DNA from 3 places in the Streptacidiphilus albus JL83 genome. Region 1 is predicted to be linked to each of the others. Evidence: riboswitches for the same ligand, from Rfam matches in the RefSeq annotation. Region 1 holds a riboswitch; each other region holds the start of a gene.

Region 1 (4,819 bases):
TCGGAAAGAGGATCGGAACCTTCCGGTCCTATTGTGTGCGCCCTTTGCCGGCGCCCCGGAACAGCGGAACCGGGTCCCTGGGAATTCAGGGGACCCGGTTCCGGAATTACCTGCAGTTGCCGCCGGTGATCAGCAGCCGCCGGCCACGGCGGGAATGATCGACACATTCGCGCCGTCCGCGGTGGCCGTCTCCAGGCCGTCCGCGAACCGAACGTCGTCGTCGTTCACGTACACATTGACGAAACGGCGCAGCTTGCCGGTGTCGTCCAGGATCCGGCCGCCGATACCGGCGTGGTTGGCCTCCAGGTCGGCGATGACCGCGGCCAGGGTCGCGCCCTCGGCCTTCACCTCGGCCGCGCCGCCGGTGTAGGTGCGCAGGATGGTCGGAATGCGGACGGAAACGCTCATGCTCTAGCTCCTGACCTGACTTCGTTCGGAGACGGCTGCGGGCGCCGCGCTCCCTGATCGGTTCCCCCGCTACGCTCGGTCACCCGAGTCCGGCCTCGCGGAACGAGTCCAGGGTGGGGCGGATGGTGGCGGACAGGCCGGTGGTGGCCTCCACCGCGTCCAGCGTCTTCAGGCCGTCGCCGGTGTTCAGCACGACGGTCTCGGCGGCCGGGTCGAGCAGGCCGTTCTCGATGAGCTTGCGCAGCACGCCGACGGTCACGCCGCCCGCGGTCTCCGCGAAGATGCCCTCGGTCCGCGCCAGCAGCTTGATGGCGTCCACGATCTGCGCGTCGTCGACGTCCTCGACCGCGCCGCCGGTGCGGCGGCAGATGTCCAGGACGTAGGGGCCGTCGGCGGGGTTGCCGATGGCGAGGGACTTGGCGATGGTGTCCGGCTTCTGCGGGCGGATCACGTCGCGGCCGGCCTTGAAGGCGACCGACACCGGGGAGCAGCCCTCGGCCTGGGCGCCGAAGATCTTGTAGGGCTTGTCCTCGACCAGGCCGAGGGCGATGAGCTCCTTCAGCCCCTTGTCGATCTTGGTGAGCTGGGAGCCCGAGGCGATCGGGATCACCAGCTGGTCCGGCAGCCGCCAGCCGAGCTGCTCGCAGATCTCGTAGGCCAGCGTCTTCGAGCCCTCGCCGTAGTAGGGGCGGAGGTTGACGTTGACGAAGCCCCAGCCCTCGCCGGCCGGGTCGCCGATCAGCTCCGAGCAGAAGCGGTTCACATCGTCGTAGTTGCCCTCGATGCCGACCAGCTCGCCGCCGTAGACCGCGGCCATGACGACCTTGCCCTGCTCCAGGTCGTGCGGGATGAAGACGCAGGAGCGCAGCCCGGTGCGGGCCGCCGCCGCGCCCACCGCGCCGGCCAGGTTGCCGGTGGAGGAGCAGGAGAGAGTGGTGAAGCCGAAGGTGCGGGCGGCCTCGACGGCGATCGCGACGACCCGGTCCTTGAAGGAGTGGGTCGGGTTGCCGGAGTCGTCCTTGACGTACAGGCCGCCGGTGACGCCCAGCTCGCGGGCCAGGTTGTCGGCCTTGACCAGCTTGGTCCAACCGGGGTTCAGGCCGGGGTGCTCGGCCACGTCGACCGGGACCGGGAGCAGCGGCGCGTAGCGCCAGATGTTGGTGGGGCCCGCCTCGATCCGGGCGCGCAGTGCCTCGGGGTCGCCGACCGGCAGCTCGTAGGCCACCTCGAGCGGTCCGAAGCACTCGGTACAGGCGAAGTCGGGGGCCAGCGGCGAGCGCGCTCCGCACTCCCGGCAGGACAGGGCGACGGCGGGGCCGAAGGGCTGGTCGGTGGTGGGCGCGACGGGCGCGACGGGTGCTACGGCGGTGACAGCCATGATGGCGAGGCCCTCTCTCCTCATCTTCCCCGCGGCGTGTTCGCCGCAGGACGGAATTGGCACCTTCCCCACCAGCGCCGGTACGGCTTGTGCTGGCAGGAGGGTTGCCGGGACTTCAACGGGCCGTTCCCTCAGTCCCTCTGGATGAGCTCTATGGCGTCCGGTCGCGACCTGTCGGTCGGCGCCGGTGCGCATTTGTGCGTAAGACTGGGCACCCCCCGTGCAGCGGGCGTGCCGTGTCCCCAAGACTGTAACCGAAGCCCCCCGGCCGGATCACGATCGTCCGCGAGGCGAGACGCGGATCACCAAGAGGAGTCCTGTGCTTGACGAGGTCGCGGACTGGCTGCGCCGCCGCTCCTGGACGGCTGCCGACCGGCCGCTGTCGGACCTGCTGGCGGCCAAGCGGGCCACCGGCAGCACCGTCAGCGTGGTGCTGCCGGCCCTGGACGAGGAGGCCACGGTCGGCGGGATCGTCGCGGCCATCCGCCGGGACCTGATGGAGCGGTGCCCGCTGGTGGACGAGCTGGTGGTGGTCGACTCGGGATCCACCGACGGGACCGCCCCGGCGGCGGCCCGGGCCGGGGCCCGGGTGGTGCACCGCGACGCGATCCTGCCCCGGCTGCCGGCCGAGCCCGGCAAGGGCGAGGTGCTGTGGCGCTCGCTGCTGGCTACCGAGGGCGACATCGTCTGCTTCATCGACGCCGACCTGCGCGAGTTCTCCTCCGCCTTCGTCTCCGGGATCGTCGGCCCGCTGCTGACCGACCCGGGCGTGGCCTTCGTCAAGGCGATGTACGACCGGCCGCTGGACACCGAGACGGTGTCCATCCCGGCCGGCGGCGGCCGGGTGACCGAGCTGGTGGCCCGGCCGCTGCTGAACCTGCACTGGCCGCTGCTGGCCGGCTTCGTCCAACCGCTGGGCGGCGAGTACGCGGCCCGGCGCTCGCTGCTGGAGCGGCTGCCCTTCGCCACCGGCTACGGGGTGGAGCTGGGCCTGCTGGTGGACGCGCTGGAGCTGGCCGGGCTGGACGCCCTGGCCCAGGTCGACGTGGGCGTGCGGCACCACCGGCACCAGGACGCCCAGGCACTGGGCCGGATGGCCGCGACCATCTACCGCACCGCGCTGGACCGGCTGGCCAGGACCGACCGGCTGAAGGCCGCCGACGACCTGGTCACCCCGAGGCTGACCCAGTTCACCCGGACGCCGGAGGGCTTCGCCCCGACCACGGTCGGGATACCGGGCCTCGACCGCCCACCCGTGGTCACCCTGCCCGAGTACCGCTCCACCGGGCACCGGCGGCAGAACGCGGGCCCGAACACCGGTGGACGGTAGTACGAATACTGAACACCCGTGCAGCAACCGCCCGGACGGCGGGTTTGGCCCCCTCCCCGCAAGGCAAGGCTCTCAACCATGGTCGAAGCAAGCCCGGCACGGATCCTGCTCGCCTCCAACCGGGGGCCGGTCTCCTACAGCATCGAGGACGACGGTGAGCTCACCGCGCGCCGCGGCGGCGGCGGACTGGTGTCCGGGCTGTCCGCGATCGGCGAAGAGGTGGACTCGGTCTGGGTCTGCGCGGCGTTGTCCGAGGGCGACCGCGCCGCCACCCGGCAGGGGCTCACCGACCCCTCGGTCCGGATGCTGGACATCGACGCCGGCACCTTCGCCCGCGCCTACAACGGCATCGCCAACTCGACCCTCTGGTTCGTCCACCACCTGATCTTCAACACCCCGACCACTCCGGTCTTCGGCGCCTCCTTCCGCCGCGAGTGGGCCTCCTACCAGGCCTACAACCGGGCCTTCGCCGAGGCGCTGGCCGAGGCCGCCACCCCCGGCGCCACGGTGATGGTCCAGGACTACCACCTCTCGCTGACCCCCCGGCTGCTCCGCGAGCTCCGCCCCGACCTGCGGATCGGCCACTTCTCGCACACCCCCTGGGCCCCGCCGGACTACTACCGGCTGCTGCCCGACGACGTCGCCGCGCAGGTGCTGGCCGGCATCCTCGGCGCGGACCGCGCCGGGTTCCTGACCCGCCGCTGGGCCGCCGCCTTCGCCGACTGCTGCGAGGCGGTGCTCGGCGCCGCCGTCGACCGCCGCGAGGACGGCACGGTGACCGTCACCCACGCCGGCCGGACGACGGTGCTCGGGGTGCACGCGCTGGGCGCCGACGGCGACTTCCTGCGCGAGCGGGCCCACCGGCCCGATGTGGACTCCCGGCTGGCGGCGCTGCGCGAGGCCGTCGGCGACCGCCGCACCATCGTCCGGGTGGACCGGACCGAGCTGTCCAAGAACATCGTCCGCGGGCTGCACGCCTACGAGCACCTGCTGCGGACCCGGCCGGAGTGGCTGGAGCGGGTGGTCCACATCGCCTTCGCCTACCCCTCGCGACACGACCTGCCGGAGTACCGCGAGTACACCGCCTCGGTGCTGCGCACCGCGCAGGAGATCAACGACGAGTTCGGCACGCCGACCTGGCAGCCCGTCATCCTCCATGTGAACGACGACTTCCCACGCTCGCTGGCCGCCTACCGGCTCGCGGACGTGGCCCTGGTCAACCCGATCCGGGACGGGATGAACCTGGTCGCCAAGGAGATCCCGGCCGTCTCCGACGCGGGCTGCGCGCTGGTCCTCTCCCGCGAGGCGGGCGCCTACGAGGAGCTCGGCGAGGACGCGATCACGGTCAACCCCTACGACGTGATCGCCACCGCCGAGGCCCTCCACACCGGGCTGTCCATGGACCCGGAGGAGCGCGCCGACCGCTGCAAGCGGCTGGCGGCGGCGGGCACCGCGCTGCCGCCCAGCGCCTGGTTCCTGGAACAGTACCGAGCCTTGGAACAGCAGGACTGAGCGTCAGACGGCGGAGCGGGTGTCGATGCCGAGCTCGCGCAGCCGCTCCAGGTTGGCGGCCTCGACCCGGCGTGCCGCGCGGCGGACGCTGGGCCGCATGTCGTGCTGCTTGGTGCCGTTGTAGACGTTGTCGAACATCGCCGCCGGGGCGAAGTGCAGCAGCATGTCCATGATCGGGTAGGAGCGGCGGG
Region 2 (4,819 bases), 2.1 Mb from region 1:
GCCCTTCCACCGTCCCTCCCACCGTCCCAGGAGACCCTCCAGTGATCACCGCGATCGTGCTCGTCAAGGCCAGTGTCGACCGGATCCCCGAGATCGCCGAGACCATCGCGGCGCTGGAGGGCGTCAGCGAGGTCTACTCCGTCACCGGCACCTACGACCTGGTGGCGATGGTCCGGGTGCGGGCGCACGAGGACCTGGCCGACGTGATCCCCGGCCTGCTGAACAAGGTGCCCGGCGTGGAGCAGACCGAGACCCACATCGCCTTCCGCACCTACTCGCGGCACGACCTGGACGCCGCCTTCGCCCTGGGGCTCGACGGCTGAGCAGGCCGGCCGCGAGGGCCGCGGGCGGTCAGACCCGGCGGGTGTCCGGGACGCAGCGCCCGCCCTCGGTCCGGTAGGCCCACTGCGCGCCCTGGGTGACCAGCTCGCGCACGGCGGCGACGAAGCGCTCCACGTGCTCGTCGGGGGTCCCCGCGCCGAAGCTCACCCGGATCGCGTTGAGGCTGCGCTCCCCCGGCAGCGAGGCCTCGGGGGCCCCGCACTCGGACGGGGCCGCCTCCTCGCCGCCGAGCAGGGTGCGCACCAGCGGGTGGGCGCAGAACAGTCCGTCGCGGACGCCGATGCCGTACTCGGCCGAGAGCGCGGCGGAGAAGTGCGAGCTGTTCCAGCCCTGGACCACGAAGGAGAGCACGCCGACGCGCGGGTGGGCGTCCCCGAACAGGGTGAGCACCCGCACCTCGGGGATGTCCGCGAGCCCCGCCCGCAGCCGGGCGATCAGCTGCTGTTCCCGGGCGACCAGCCGGTCGAAGCCGGCCTCGGTCAGCGCCCGGCAGGCGGAGGCGATGGAGTAGGCGCCGATGACGTTCGGCGATCCGGCCTCGTGCCGGGACGGGCCCTGGTGCCACTCGACCGCGACCGAGCCGTCCGCCTCGCGGGCGACGGTGCGGCTGGCGCCGCCGCCGGCCAGGTAGGGCTCGGCGGCGTCGAGCCAGTCGCTGCGGCCGGCCAGCACCCCCGCGCCGAAGGGCGCGTACAGCTTGTGGCCCGAGAAGGCGACCCAGTCGACGTCCAACTCCCGCACCGACACCGGGTGGTGGGGGGCGAGCTGGGCGGCGTCCAGGACGATCCGGGCACCGTGCCGGTGGGCGGTCGCGGCCAGCTCGCGGACCGGCCAGATCTCCCCGGTGACATTGGAGGCGCCGGTCACGCAGACCAGCGCGGGACCCGCCCCGGCCTCGGCACCGGCCTCGGCGAGGGCGGCGTCCAGGGCCGCCACCGCCTCCTCCGGCGAGCGCGGGGCGCGCAGGTAGCTGACGGTCAGCCCGTGCTTGCGCCAGGGCAGCAGCGAGGCGTGGTGCTCGGTCTCGAAGGCGAAGACCCGGGTGCCGGCCGGCAGCGCCCCGGCCAGCAGGTTGAGCGAGTCGGTGGTGGCCCGGGTGAAGACGACCTGGTCGTCGGCGCGCAGGTCGAGGAAGTCGGCGACGGTGGCCCGGCTCTGCTCGAACAGGTCGGTGGAGAGCTGGGAGAGGTAGCCGGCGCCGCGGTGCACGCTGCCGTAGTACGGGGCGTAGGCGGCGACGTCGTCCCAGACCCGCTGGAGGGCGGGGGCGCTGGCGGCGTAGTCGAGCGCGGCGTAGGTCACCTTCTCGCCGCTGACCAGCGGGACCTCGACGTCGCGGCCGAGCACGGCCAGCGGCGGACAGGCGACGGCGTCGGCAGCGGCGGTGGTGTTGGCTGCGGCACTGTTGAAAGAAAGCGGCGTCGACATGACGAGACCCCTCCAGGGCATCCAGTGGATCCCTGGCTACGCCGAAAAAGGGGGGATCCGCGCTTGCCCTGCGACGGGTCGTCGTAGGGCCCGGTCGTCACCTGGGAGCACCCCGCCACGGAAGGAGGGTTGCCGGACAGCTAGCCAGGGCCGGTGCGGTTCTGCGAACCGCGTGCTGTCACTCGTGACCTGTCCGTCAGTATGCCACGGGGTCCACCCCTCGGGTGAACCCCTGTCCGGCATCCGAGACCGCGCCGCTGCCCCTCAGCCGTGGGTGACGGCGGACCAGCGGGCCAGCACCTGCTCCGCCGCGCCGGTGTCGATGGACTCCGCGGTGCGCTTCATCGCCGCGGCCAGCTGCTCGGCCAGCGGGGCGTCGGTCTGGTCCAGGGCGACCAGCGCCGAGGCCGAGTTGAGCAGCACCGCGTCGCGCACCGGCCCCCGCTCCCCGGCCAGCACCCGGCGGGCGACCCCGGCGTTGTACTCGGCGTCCGCGCCGCGCAGCGCCTCGATCGGGGCGTACTCGACGCCGACCTCGCGCGGGTCGAAGACGGTCCGGTGGACCTCGCCGCCGCGCACCTGCCAGACGGTGGAGGTGCCGGTGACGGTCAGCTCGTCGAGACCGTCGTCGCCCCGGAAGACCAGGGCCGAGGAGCCGCGCCCGGCGAGCACCCCGGCGATCAGGCCGGCCATCCGGGTGTCGAAGCAGCCGACGGCGTTGGCGCCGACCCGGGCCGGGTTGGTCAGCGGCCCCAGCAGGTTGAAGGCGGTGGGCACGCCCAGGGCGACCCGGGTGGAGCCGGCGTGCCGCATCGAGGGGTGGAAGACCGGCGCCGGACAGTAGGTGATACCGGCCTCGGCGGCGACCTCGGCGATCCGCTGCGCCGTCAGCCCGAGATTGACGCCGAGCTTCTCCAGCACGTCGGTGGCGCCGCTGGCCGAGGAGGCGGCGCGGTTGCCGTGCTTGACGACCAGCGCGCCGGCCCCGGCCGCGACGATCGCCGACATGGTGGAGATGTTGACGGTCTTGGCCCGGTCGCCGCCGGTGCCGACGATGTCGACCGCGCGGCCGGGCACCTCGATCACGGTGGCGTGCGCGTACATGGACTCGACCAGGCCGGAGATCTCCTCGACGGTCTCGCCCTTGGCGCGCAGGCCCACCAGGAAGGCGGCGATCTGCGCGTCCCCGGCCTCGCCGCTCATGATCCGGTCCATCGCCCAGGCGGTGTCGCCGGACGACAGGTCGGTGCCGGAGATCAGCGCGCCGAGGACCTCCGGCCACGAGCGAGCCTGCACGGGGTTGTCGCCGCCGTTCGCAGGATGCACGTTCGCCATGGCCGTGGCCTCTCAGTCGTAATATTTGGAGGGCCCCAGCTTAGCGACTGCAAAGTGCGGCACAGCGGAGCCGCCCAGAGGGCGAGATCCGCGGTCCACCCGCCGGACTCAGCCGACCAGCCGCGCCCGCTCCGCCCGGAGCAGGGTGCTCGCGGTCTCGGCCAGGGCGACCGGGTCCACCGGCGCCGCGATCGCCGCGTCGGCCCGGCTCCAGACGGCGAGCCAGGAGTCCTGCGGACGGCCGATCAGGACCAGCACCGGCGGGCAGCCGTAGATCTCGTCCTTGAGCTGGCGGCAGAGGCCCATCCCGCCGACCGGGGTCGCCTCGCCGTCCAGCACCACCAGGTCCAGCCGGGCGCTGCCCTTGGCGTGCGCGTCCAGCGCCTTGACCACGGCCGGGGAGGTGGCGCACTCCAAGTACTGGACCTCGGGCAGGTCGGCGGCCGGCCGCCGGCCGAGCGCGAGCCTGACCTGTTCGCGCGTGCTGCGGTCGTCGCTGTAGACAAGAACGTTCAGTGCCATCGTCCGCATCCCCCTGGGGTGTGATCGGGACCACTTCGGCGTCTGCGCGGATGCTACTCCGGTATCTGACGCCTCAACAGCAGGCCGCGGGCCCTCCGCGCGCCGTGTTCCCTCCGCCGTCCGGCCCCACCCCCGGCTTTTCGGCCCGCCGTCCGCCGACCGCAGCCGTCCGGCCGCTCGGGGTTCACCATTTCGGGCGACCCGGCGGCCTGTCGCGGCAGGGCCCCAAAGCCCTCCGGTCCCCTGCCATTCGGGCTACCCACCTGGTCGTCGGTCCGTCGGAGGGTACGTCACAAGCCGGACACACCGAGGTACACCCCCCGAGGTGAGGGCGGAATAAGCGACCGACATAATGTCGGTCGTGGCGACAGCAACTGCAGTAGAAACCGGGCACGCACACGGATCGGTCAACCGGCCGAACCTCACCAGCGTCGGAACCATCGTCTGGCTGGCATCCGAGCTGATGTTCTTCGCGGCCCTCTTCGCGATGTACTTCACTCTCCGTTCGGTTACCGGGACGGCCTACTGGCATTCCCAGAACCATGTCCTCGACGTTCCCTTCGCGTCGGTGAACACCACGGTCCTGGTGCTCTCCTCCTTCACCTGCCAGATGGGTGTCTTCGCTGCTGAGCGCGGCGATGTGAAGAAGCTCCGGGCCTGGTTCATCACCACGTTCATCATGGGCGCGATGTTCATCGGCGGTCAGATCTACGAGTACACGGACCTGGTCAAGACCGACCACCTGTCCCTGTCCTCGTCCCCCTTCGGCTCGGTGTTCTACCTGACCACCGGCTTCCACGGCATGCACGTGACGGGTGGTCTGATCGCCTTCCTGCTGGTCCTCGCACGGACGTACGCCGCCAAGCGGTTCACGCACGAGCAGGCGACCGCGGCGATCGTGGTGTCGTACTACTGGCACTTCGTCGACGTGGTCTGGATCGGCCTCTTCGCGACCATCTATCTGATCAAGTAGGCAGGGTCGGACCGTCCCCTCGGCGCACCGCCGGGCGGTCCCCACAGACCGACCTGACGGTCAACCAGACTCCAGACGCTCCTGATCCTCACACCGGGGTTAATCCGTGAAAAAGCTCTCCGCACGACGGCGCCACCCGCTGGCAGCGCTCGTCGTCCTACTCTTTGCGCTGGCGACCACCGGGGGGCTGTACGCCGCGTTCGCGCCGACCAGCAGCGC
Region 3 (4,819 bases), 4.7 Mb from region 1:
GCACCGCCACCGGCGCCTCGATGATGTTCTCCACCACGGTGAGGTGCGGGAAGAGGTTGAACTGCTGGAAGACCATCCCGACCCGGGCCCGCTGCCGGGTGATCGCCCGGTGCCCCAACTCGTGCAGCCTGCCGCCCTGGTGGCGGTAGCCGATGATCTCCCCGCCGACCTCGACGAAGCCGGCGTCGGGCCGTTCCAGATGGTTGACGCTGCGCAGCAGGGTGGACTTGCCCGCTCCCGAGGGTCCGAGCAGGACCGCGACCTCGCCCCGGCGCACGTCCAGGTCGACGCCGTCCAGCACCGGTTGGGCGCCGAAGCTCTTCCGCAGCCCTCTGATCCGCACCAGCGCTGCGTCGGCGGCGCTCATGAGAGCCCCGCGAACTTGCCGTCGCCGCGCCCGAGCAGCGGGACGTTGCCCCGGAAGAGCTGCCAGAAGCCCCGGTCGGCGGTGCGTCGGCGGCCCCTGGCGAAGTGGCGCTCGACGTAGAACTGACCGATCGACAGCACCGTGGTCAGGATGATGTACCAGAGGGTGGTGACCAGCAGCAGCGGGACGATCAGGAAGTTCTGATTGTAGATCAACTGTGCCGAGTAGAGCAGGTCCTGGACCGCGATGACGCTGACGATCGAGGTGGCCTTGAGCATCCCGATCAGCAGGTTGCCGGAGGCCGGCACGACGGCCGGCATCGCCTGCGGCAGCACGATCCGCCGCAGGATCCGCGCCCTGCCGAGGCCGAGCGCCTGGGCGGCCTCGGCCTGCCCGGGGTCGACCGAGAGGATGCCACCCCGGACGATCTCCGAGGAGAAGGCCGCGACGTCCAGGCTCAGTCCCACGTATGCGGCCAGGACACCGCTGAAGAGGTGCGCCGTCCGGACCGTGGCGAACTCCGGGCCGAACGGGATGCCGAAGGACAACTGCGGGTAGAGCGAGGCGAGTTCGTACCAGAAGAGCAGCTGAACCAGAATCGGGACGGAGCGGACCAGCCAGACGAAGCCGAAGCTGAGCGAGGTCAGCACCGGGTTCCGCGACAGCCGCATCACGGCCACCCCGATCCCGAGCAGGTAGCCCGTGGCCATCACCGCGGCGGTGAGCCAGAGCGTCAGCGCGAGCCCCTGCAGGATCGAGCCGTTGAGGAAGTAGTCGCCGACCGTGCCCCACTGGAAGCGGCTGTTGGTCAGCACGGTGTGGACCAGCATCGCGAACAGCACCAGCAGCGCCAGCGCGGCGGCCCAGCGCCCGGGCGGCGCAGCGGGACCAGCCGCGCGCCCAGCAGTTGCTCGTCGGTGGGGCGGCCGGCGGATGTCACCGTGGCGGGCCGGGGCGTCGGGGGTGGTTCCGGGGCGGCGGATGTCCGCGCCGAAGTGTCGGGGCTGCTCATGGTGGTGTGCTTTCCGTCCCAGGGGTGCACGGCGCCGCGCCGAGGTGCGCCGGCGCGGCGGTGTGCGGGATGAGGGCATGGTCGACCCGGGCCGCCACGGCACGACCACGAGGTCGCGGGCCGGAGCGGGCCTGCGGGAAGGGGGGTCGGCGCCTACCGGCGCCGGAGCGATCGGCCGACCGGGAGGGTCAGCGGACCGGGGCGGTCCTCGGACACAGCGCGCTGCTCACCCGGAGCAGGTCCACATGCAGACGGGCCACCATGAGCCGGGAGAACCCGCGCGGCCGCGGGGCGCCGCCATGGACGGGGCGTCGTGCCTGCATCGCGGATCACCTCCCGGCCCTCGGGCCCCTGCGGGCCTCGCGCTTACAGGACGGAGCTGTCCTGTCGGGTCGTCACCTGGAGCACCCCACCGCGGACGAGGGTTGCTGGTCAGCCAACCAGGGCTTGTCGCTGACGCTCATAACCAGGGCTCACGCTAACGGCTCGGCGGACTTTGGGCAATGCCCGTCCCAGCAGGTGAGGGATTGTGTTCGAAGCCGGGCCGGAGTTACGGTGAGGCGAAGCCAGGGTGAGGCCGGGGCCGGGCAGCCCGCAGCCGCGAGTACGCAGCAGGAGGGGACCCGCAGTGCATCGCTCCGTCGGCAGCTACTCGCGACGCCACATCGACCTCCAGCGCAGCTCCAGCGCTCTCTGTCCGGTTGCCTGAGCCCGCGGCCCCGCTCGCCGGCCCCACCGACGCCGCTGCCGCCGCACCCCCGGCCACGGGCACCGTCCCCAGCTCTCCGCGCTCCCGCGTCCACGCGGTGCGAGCGCTTCCGCACGCCTTGAAGGAGAACGCCGTGAGCGTTGTCGTCCTCGCCGGCAACCCCGGGCGCCGGTCCCGAACCCCGGAGCCGGCCCAGCCGGTCGCCGCCGCACCGACCGGCCGTCGATCCGGACCCGCCCTCGAACTCACCGACCACGGACCGGTGTCGGTCGAGCTGGGCAGCACCGGCCGGGTGACCCGATGACCGTGCGCCAGGCGGTGTCCGAGGCGGTCCACCAGGCCCTGCACCCGACCGAGCTCCGGCGGGTCTTCGGCGCCTTCCCGACCGGCGTGACCGCGCTCGCGGCACTGGTGGACGGCGCCCCCGTGGGCATCGCCGCCAACTCGTTCACCTCGGTGTCGCTGGACCCGCCGCTGGTCTCGGTCTGCATCGCGCACACCTCCTCCACCTGGCCGGCGCTGCGCGGCAGCAGCCGACTTGGTGTCAGCGTCCTCGGCGCGCACCAGGAGCAGGCCTGCCGCGAGTTGGCGGGGCGCGGGACCGACCGGTTCGCCTCGGTGGACTGGCGCGCCACCGGCGACGGCGCCGTCCTGGTCGAGGGCGCCAGCGCCTGGCTGGACTGCAGCGTCGAGCAGCTGATCCGGGCCGGGGACCACGACATCGTCCTGCTCCGGGTGCACTGGCTGGACGCCGACGCCACCGTTCCGCCGCTGGTCTTCCACTCCGGCGGCTTCCGCCGGCTCGAAGCCGCCTGACCCGCCCGCCCCACGTCCGCTCCGCCCCCGGCGGTGGCCGCTCTCCCCGAGCGGCCGCCGCCGGGGGCTTCTGTCTGCGCCCGGCGCCTCCCCCGACGGCCGCGTCACCGGTTCGGCCCCCTTCGACGCGGCACCGGACGGCTGCGCACAGCACGCTGGTGCCTGACATGCGGGTCTTGTCCCACGCCTCCCCGAGGAGGAATCCCCATGAATGCACCGTCCCCGGTGGCGGCCGATCCCGTCGCCGAACAGGAGTCACCGATCCATATCCTGTGGATCAACGCCGGGCTGAGCTGCGACGGAGACTCGGTCTCCCTGACCGCGGCAACCCAGCCCAGCATCGAGGAGATCGCGCTCAGCGTGCTGCCCGGTCTGCCGAAGATCGCCGTGCACTGGCCGCTGATCGACTTCGAGTGCGGTCCGGTCCAGGGGGCGGACAACTTCATCGAGTGGTTCTTCAAGGGCGAGCGGGGCGAGATCGACCCCTTCGTCCTGGTCATCGAGGGCTCGATCCCCAATGAGGCGATCAAGCCCGAGGGCTACTGGTGCGGCTTCGGCGACGATCCCGAGACCGGCCAGCCGATCACCACCAGCGAGTGGATCGACCGGCTCGCGCCCAAGGCGCTGGCCGTGGTGGCGATCGGCACCTGCGCCGCCTACGGCGGCATCCACGCCATGGCCGGCAACCCGACCGGCGCCATGGGTGTGCCCGACTACCTGGGCTGGGACTGGAAGTCCAAGGCCGGGATCCCGATCGTCTGCGTTCCGGGCTGCCCGATCCAGCCGGACAACTTCTCGGAGACCCTGGTCTACCTGCTCCACCAGGCGACCGGTGCGGCTCCGATGATCCCGTTGGACGAGCACCTGCGGCCGTCCTGGCTCTTCGGCGCGACCGTCCACGAGGGCTGCGACCGGGCCGGCTACTACGAGCAGGGGCAGTTCGCGAGCACCTACGACTCCCCCAAGTGCCTGGTGAAGCTGGGCTGCTGGGGCCCGGTGGTGAAGTGCAACGTGCCCAAGCGCGGCTGGATGAACGGGATCGGCGGCTGTCCGAACGTCGGCGGCATCTGCATCGCCTGCACCATGCCCGGCTTCCCGGACAAGTTCATGCCGTTCATGGACGAGCCCCCCGGCGGCAAGGTCTCCAGCACCGCCAGCGCGGCCTACGGCTCGGTGATCCGCAAGCTGCGGGCGATCACGCTCGCGACCGTGGACAAGGAGCCCAAGTGGCGGCACCGCGGCGAGAAGCTCACCACCGGCTACCGCCCGCCCTGGTGACCGCACGCTGAGGGGGGAGCGCCGCGCGCGCTCCCCCCTTCCGCCACCCGCAGCACCTCCGACAGCACCCCGGCACCAGAGAAGGGCACGGCAGACACGATGGCACCGACGACGAAGGCAGCCCCGGACGGCAGTGGTCTGGTGGAGATGTCCTGGGATCCGATCACCCGGATCGTGGGCAGCCTCGGCATCCACACGAAGATCGACTTCAAGCAGAAGAAGGTCGCCGAGTGCTACAGCACCTCGTCGGTCTTCCGCGGCTACAGCGTCTTCATGCGCGGCAAGGACCCCCGGGACGCGCACTTCATCACCAGCAGGATCTGCGGCATCTGCGGCGACAACCACGCCACCTGCTCGGTCTACGCGCAGAACATGGCCTACGGGGTGAAGCCGCCGCACCTGGGCGAGTGGATCATCAACCTGGGCGAGTCCGCCGAGTACATGTTCGACCACAACATCTTCCAGGAGAACCTGGTCGGGGTCGACTACTGCGAGCGGATGGTGAAGGAGACCAACCCCGGCGTGCTGGAGCTGGCCGAGCGCACCCCGGCCCCGCACGCCGGCGAGCACGGCTACAGGACCATCGCCGACATCATGCGCTCGCTCAACCCGATCGAGGGCGAGTTCTACCGCGAGG

The links. Region 1 has a riboswitch for S-adenosylmethionine ahead of thrC (threonine synthase). Riboswitches for the same ligand answer to the same signal wherever they lie in the genome.
Region 2: it holds a riboswitch for S-adenosylmethionine, as region 1 does, so the genes downstream of both, BS75_RS09370 (aminotransferase class V-fold PLP-dependent enzyme) here and thrC (threonine synthase) in region 1, are expected to answer to the same signal.
Region 3: it holds a riboswitch for S-adenosylmethionine, as region 1 does, so the genes downstream of both, BS75_RS52010 (putative leader peptide) here and thrC (threonine synthase) in region 1, are expected to answer to the same signal.

What each region holds. Positions count from the first base shown of each region.
Region 1 is NZ_JQML01000001.1:4,230,880-4,235,698, forward strand. It holds gene BS75_RS18170 (MoaD/ThiS family protein) at 130-408, opposite strand; gene thrC (threonine synthase) at 488-1,786, opposite strand; SAM riboswitch class I at 1,804-1,937, opposite strand; gene BS75_RS18180 (glucosyl-3-phosphoglycerate synthase) at 2,106-3,116, shown strand; gene BS75_RS18185 (alpha,alpha-trehalose-phosphate synthase (UDP-forming)) at 3,195-4,628, shown strand; gene BS75_RS18190 (hypothetical protein) at 4,632-4,819, opposite strand, start outside.
Region 2 is NZ_JQML01000001.1:2,160,816-2,165,634, forward strand. It holds gene BS75_RS09360 (rhomboid family intramembrane serine protease) at 1-45, shown strand, start outside; gene BS75_RS09365 (Lrp/AsnC family transcriptional regulator) at 42-323, shown strand; gene BS75_RS09370 (aminotransferase class V-fold PLP-dependent enzyme) at 352-1,770, opposite strand; SAM riboswitch class IV at 1,825-1,960, opposite strand; gene trpD (anthranilate phosphoribosyltransferase) at 2,035-3,105, opposite strand; gene BS75_RS09380 (DNA-binding transcriptional response regulator) at 3,214-3,636, opposite strand; gene ctaE (aa3-type cytochrome oxidase subunit III) at 3,980-4,600, shown strand; gene qcrC (cytochrome bc1 complex diheme cytochrome c subunit) at 4,707-4,819, shown strand, end outside.
Region 3 is NZ_JQML01000001.1:8,895,135-8,899,953, reverse strand. It holds gene BS75_RS38620 (amino acid ABC transporter ATP-binding protein) at 1-367, opposite strand, end outside; partial or broken gene BS75_RS43695 (amino acid ABC transporter permease) at 364-1,379, opposite strand; partial or broken gene BS75_RS52010 (putative leader peptide) at 1,568-1,645, opposite strand; SAM riboswitch class IV at 1,737-1,847, opposite strand; gene BS75_RS52365 (putative leader peptide) at 1,951-2,088, shown strand; gene BS75_RS48845 (hypothetical protein) at 2,222-2,392, shown strand; gene BS75_RS38610 (flavin reductase family protein) at 2,389-2,904, shown strand; gene BS75_RS38605 (NADH-quinone oxidoreductase subunit B family protein) at 3,112-4,182, shown strand; gene BS75_RS38600 (nickel-dependent hydrogenase large subunit) at 4,282-4,819, shown strand, end outside.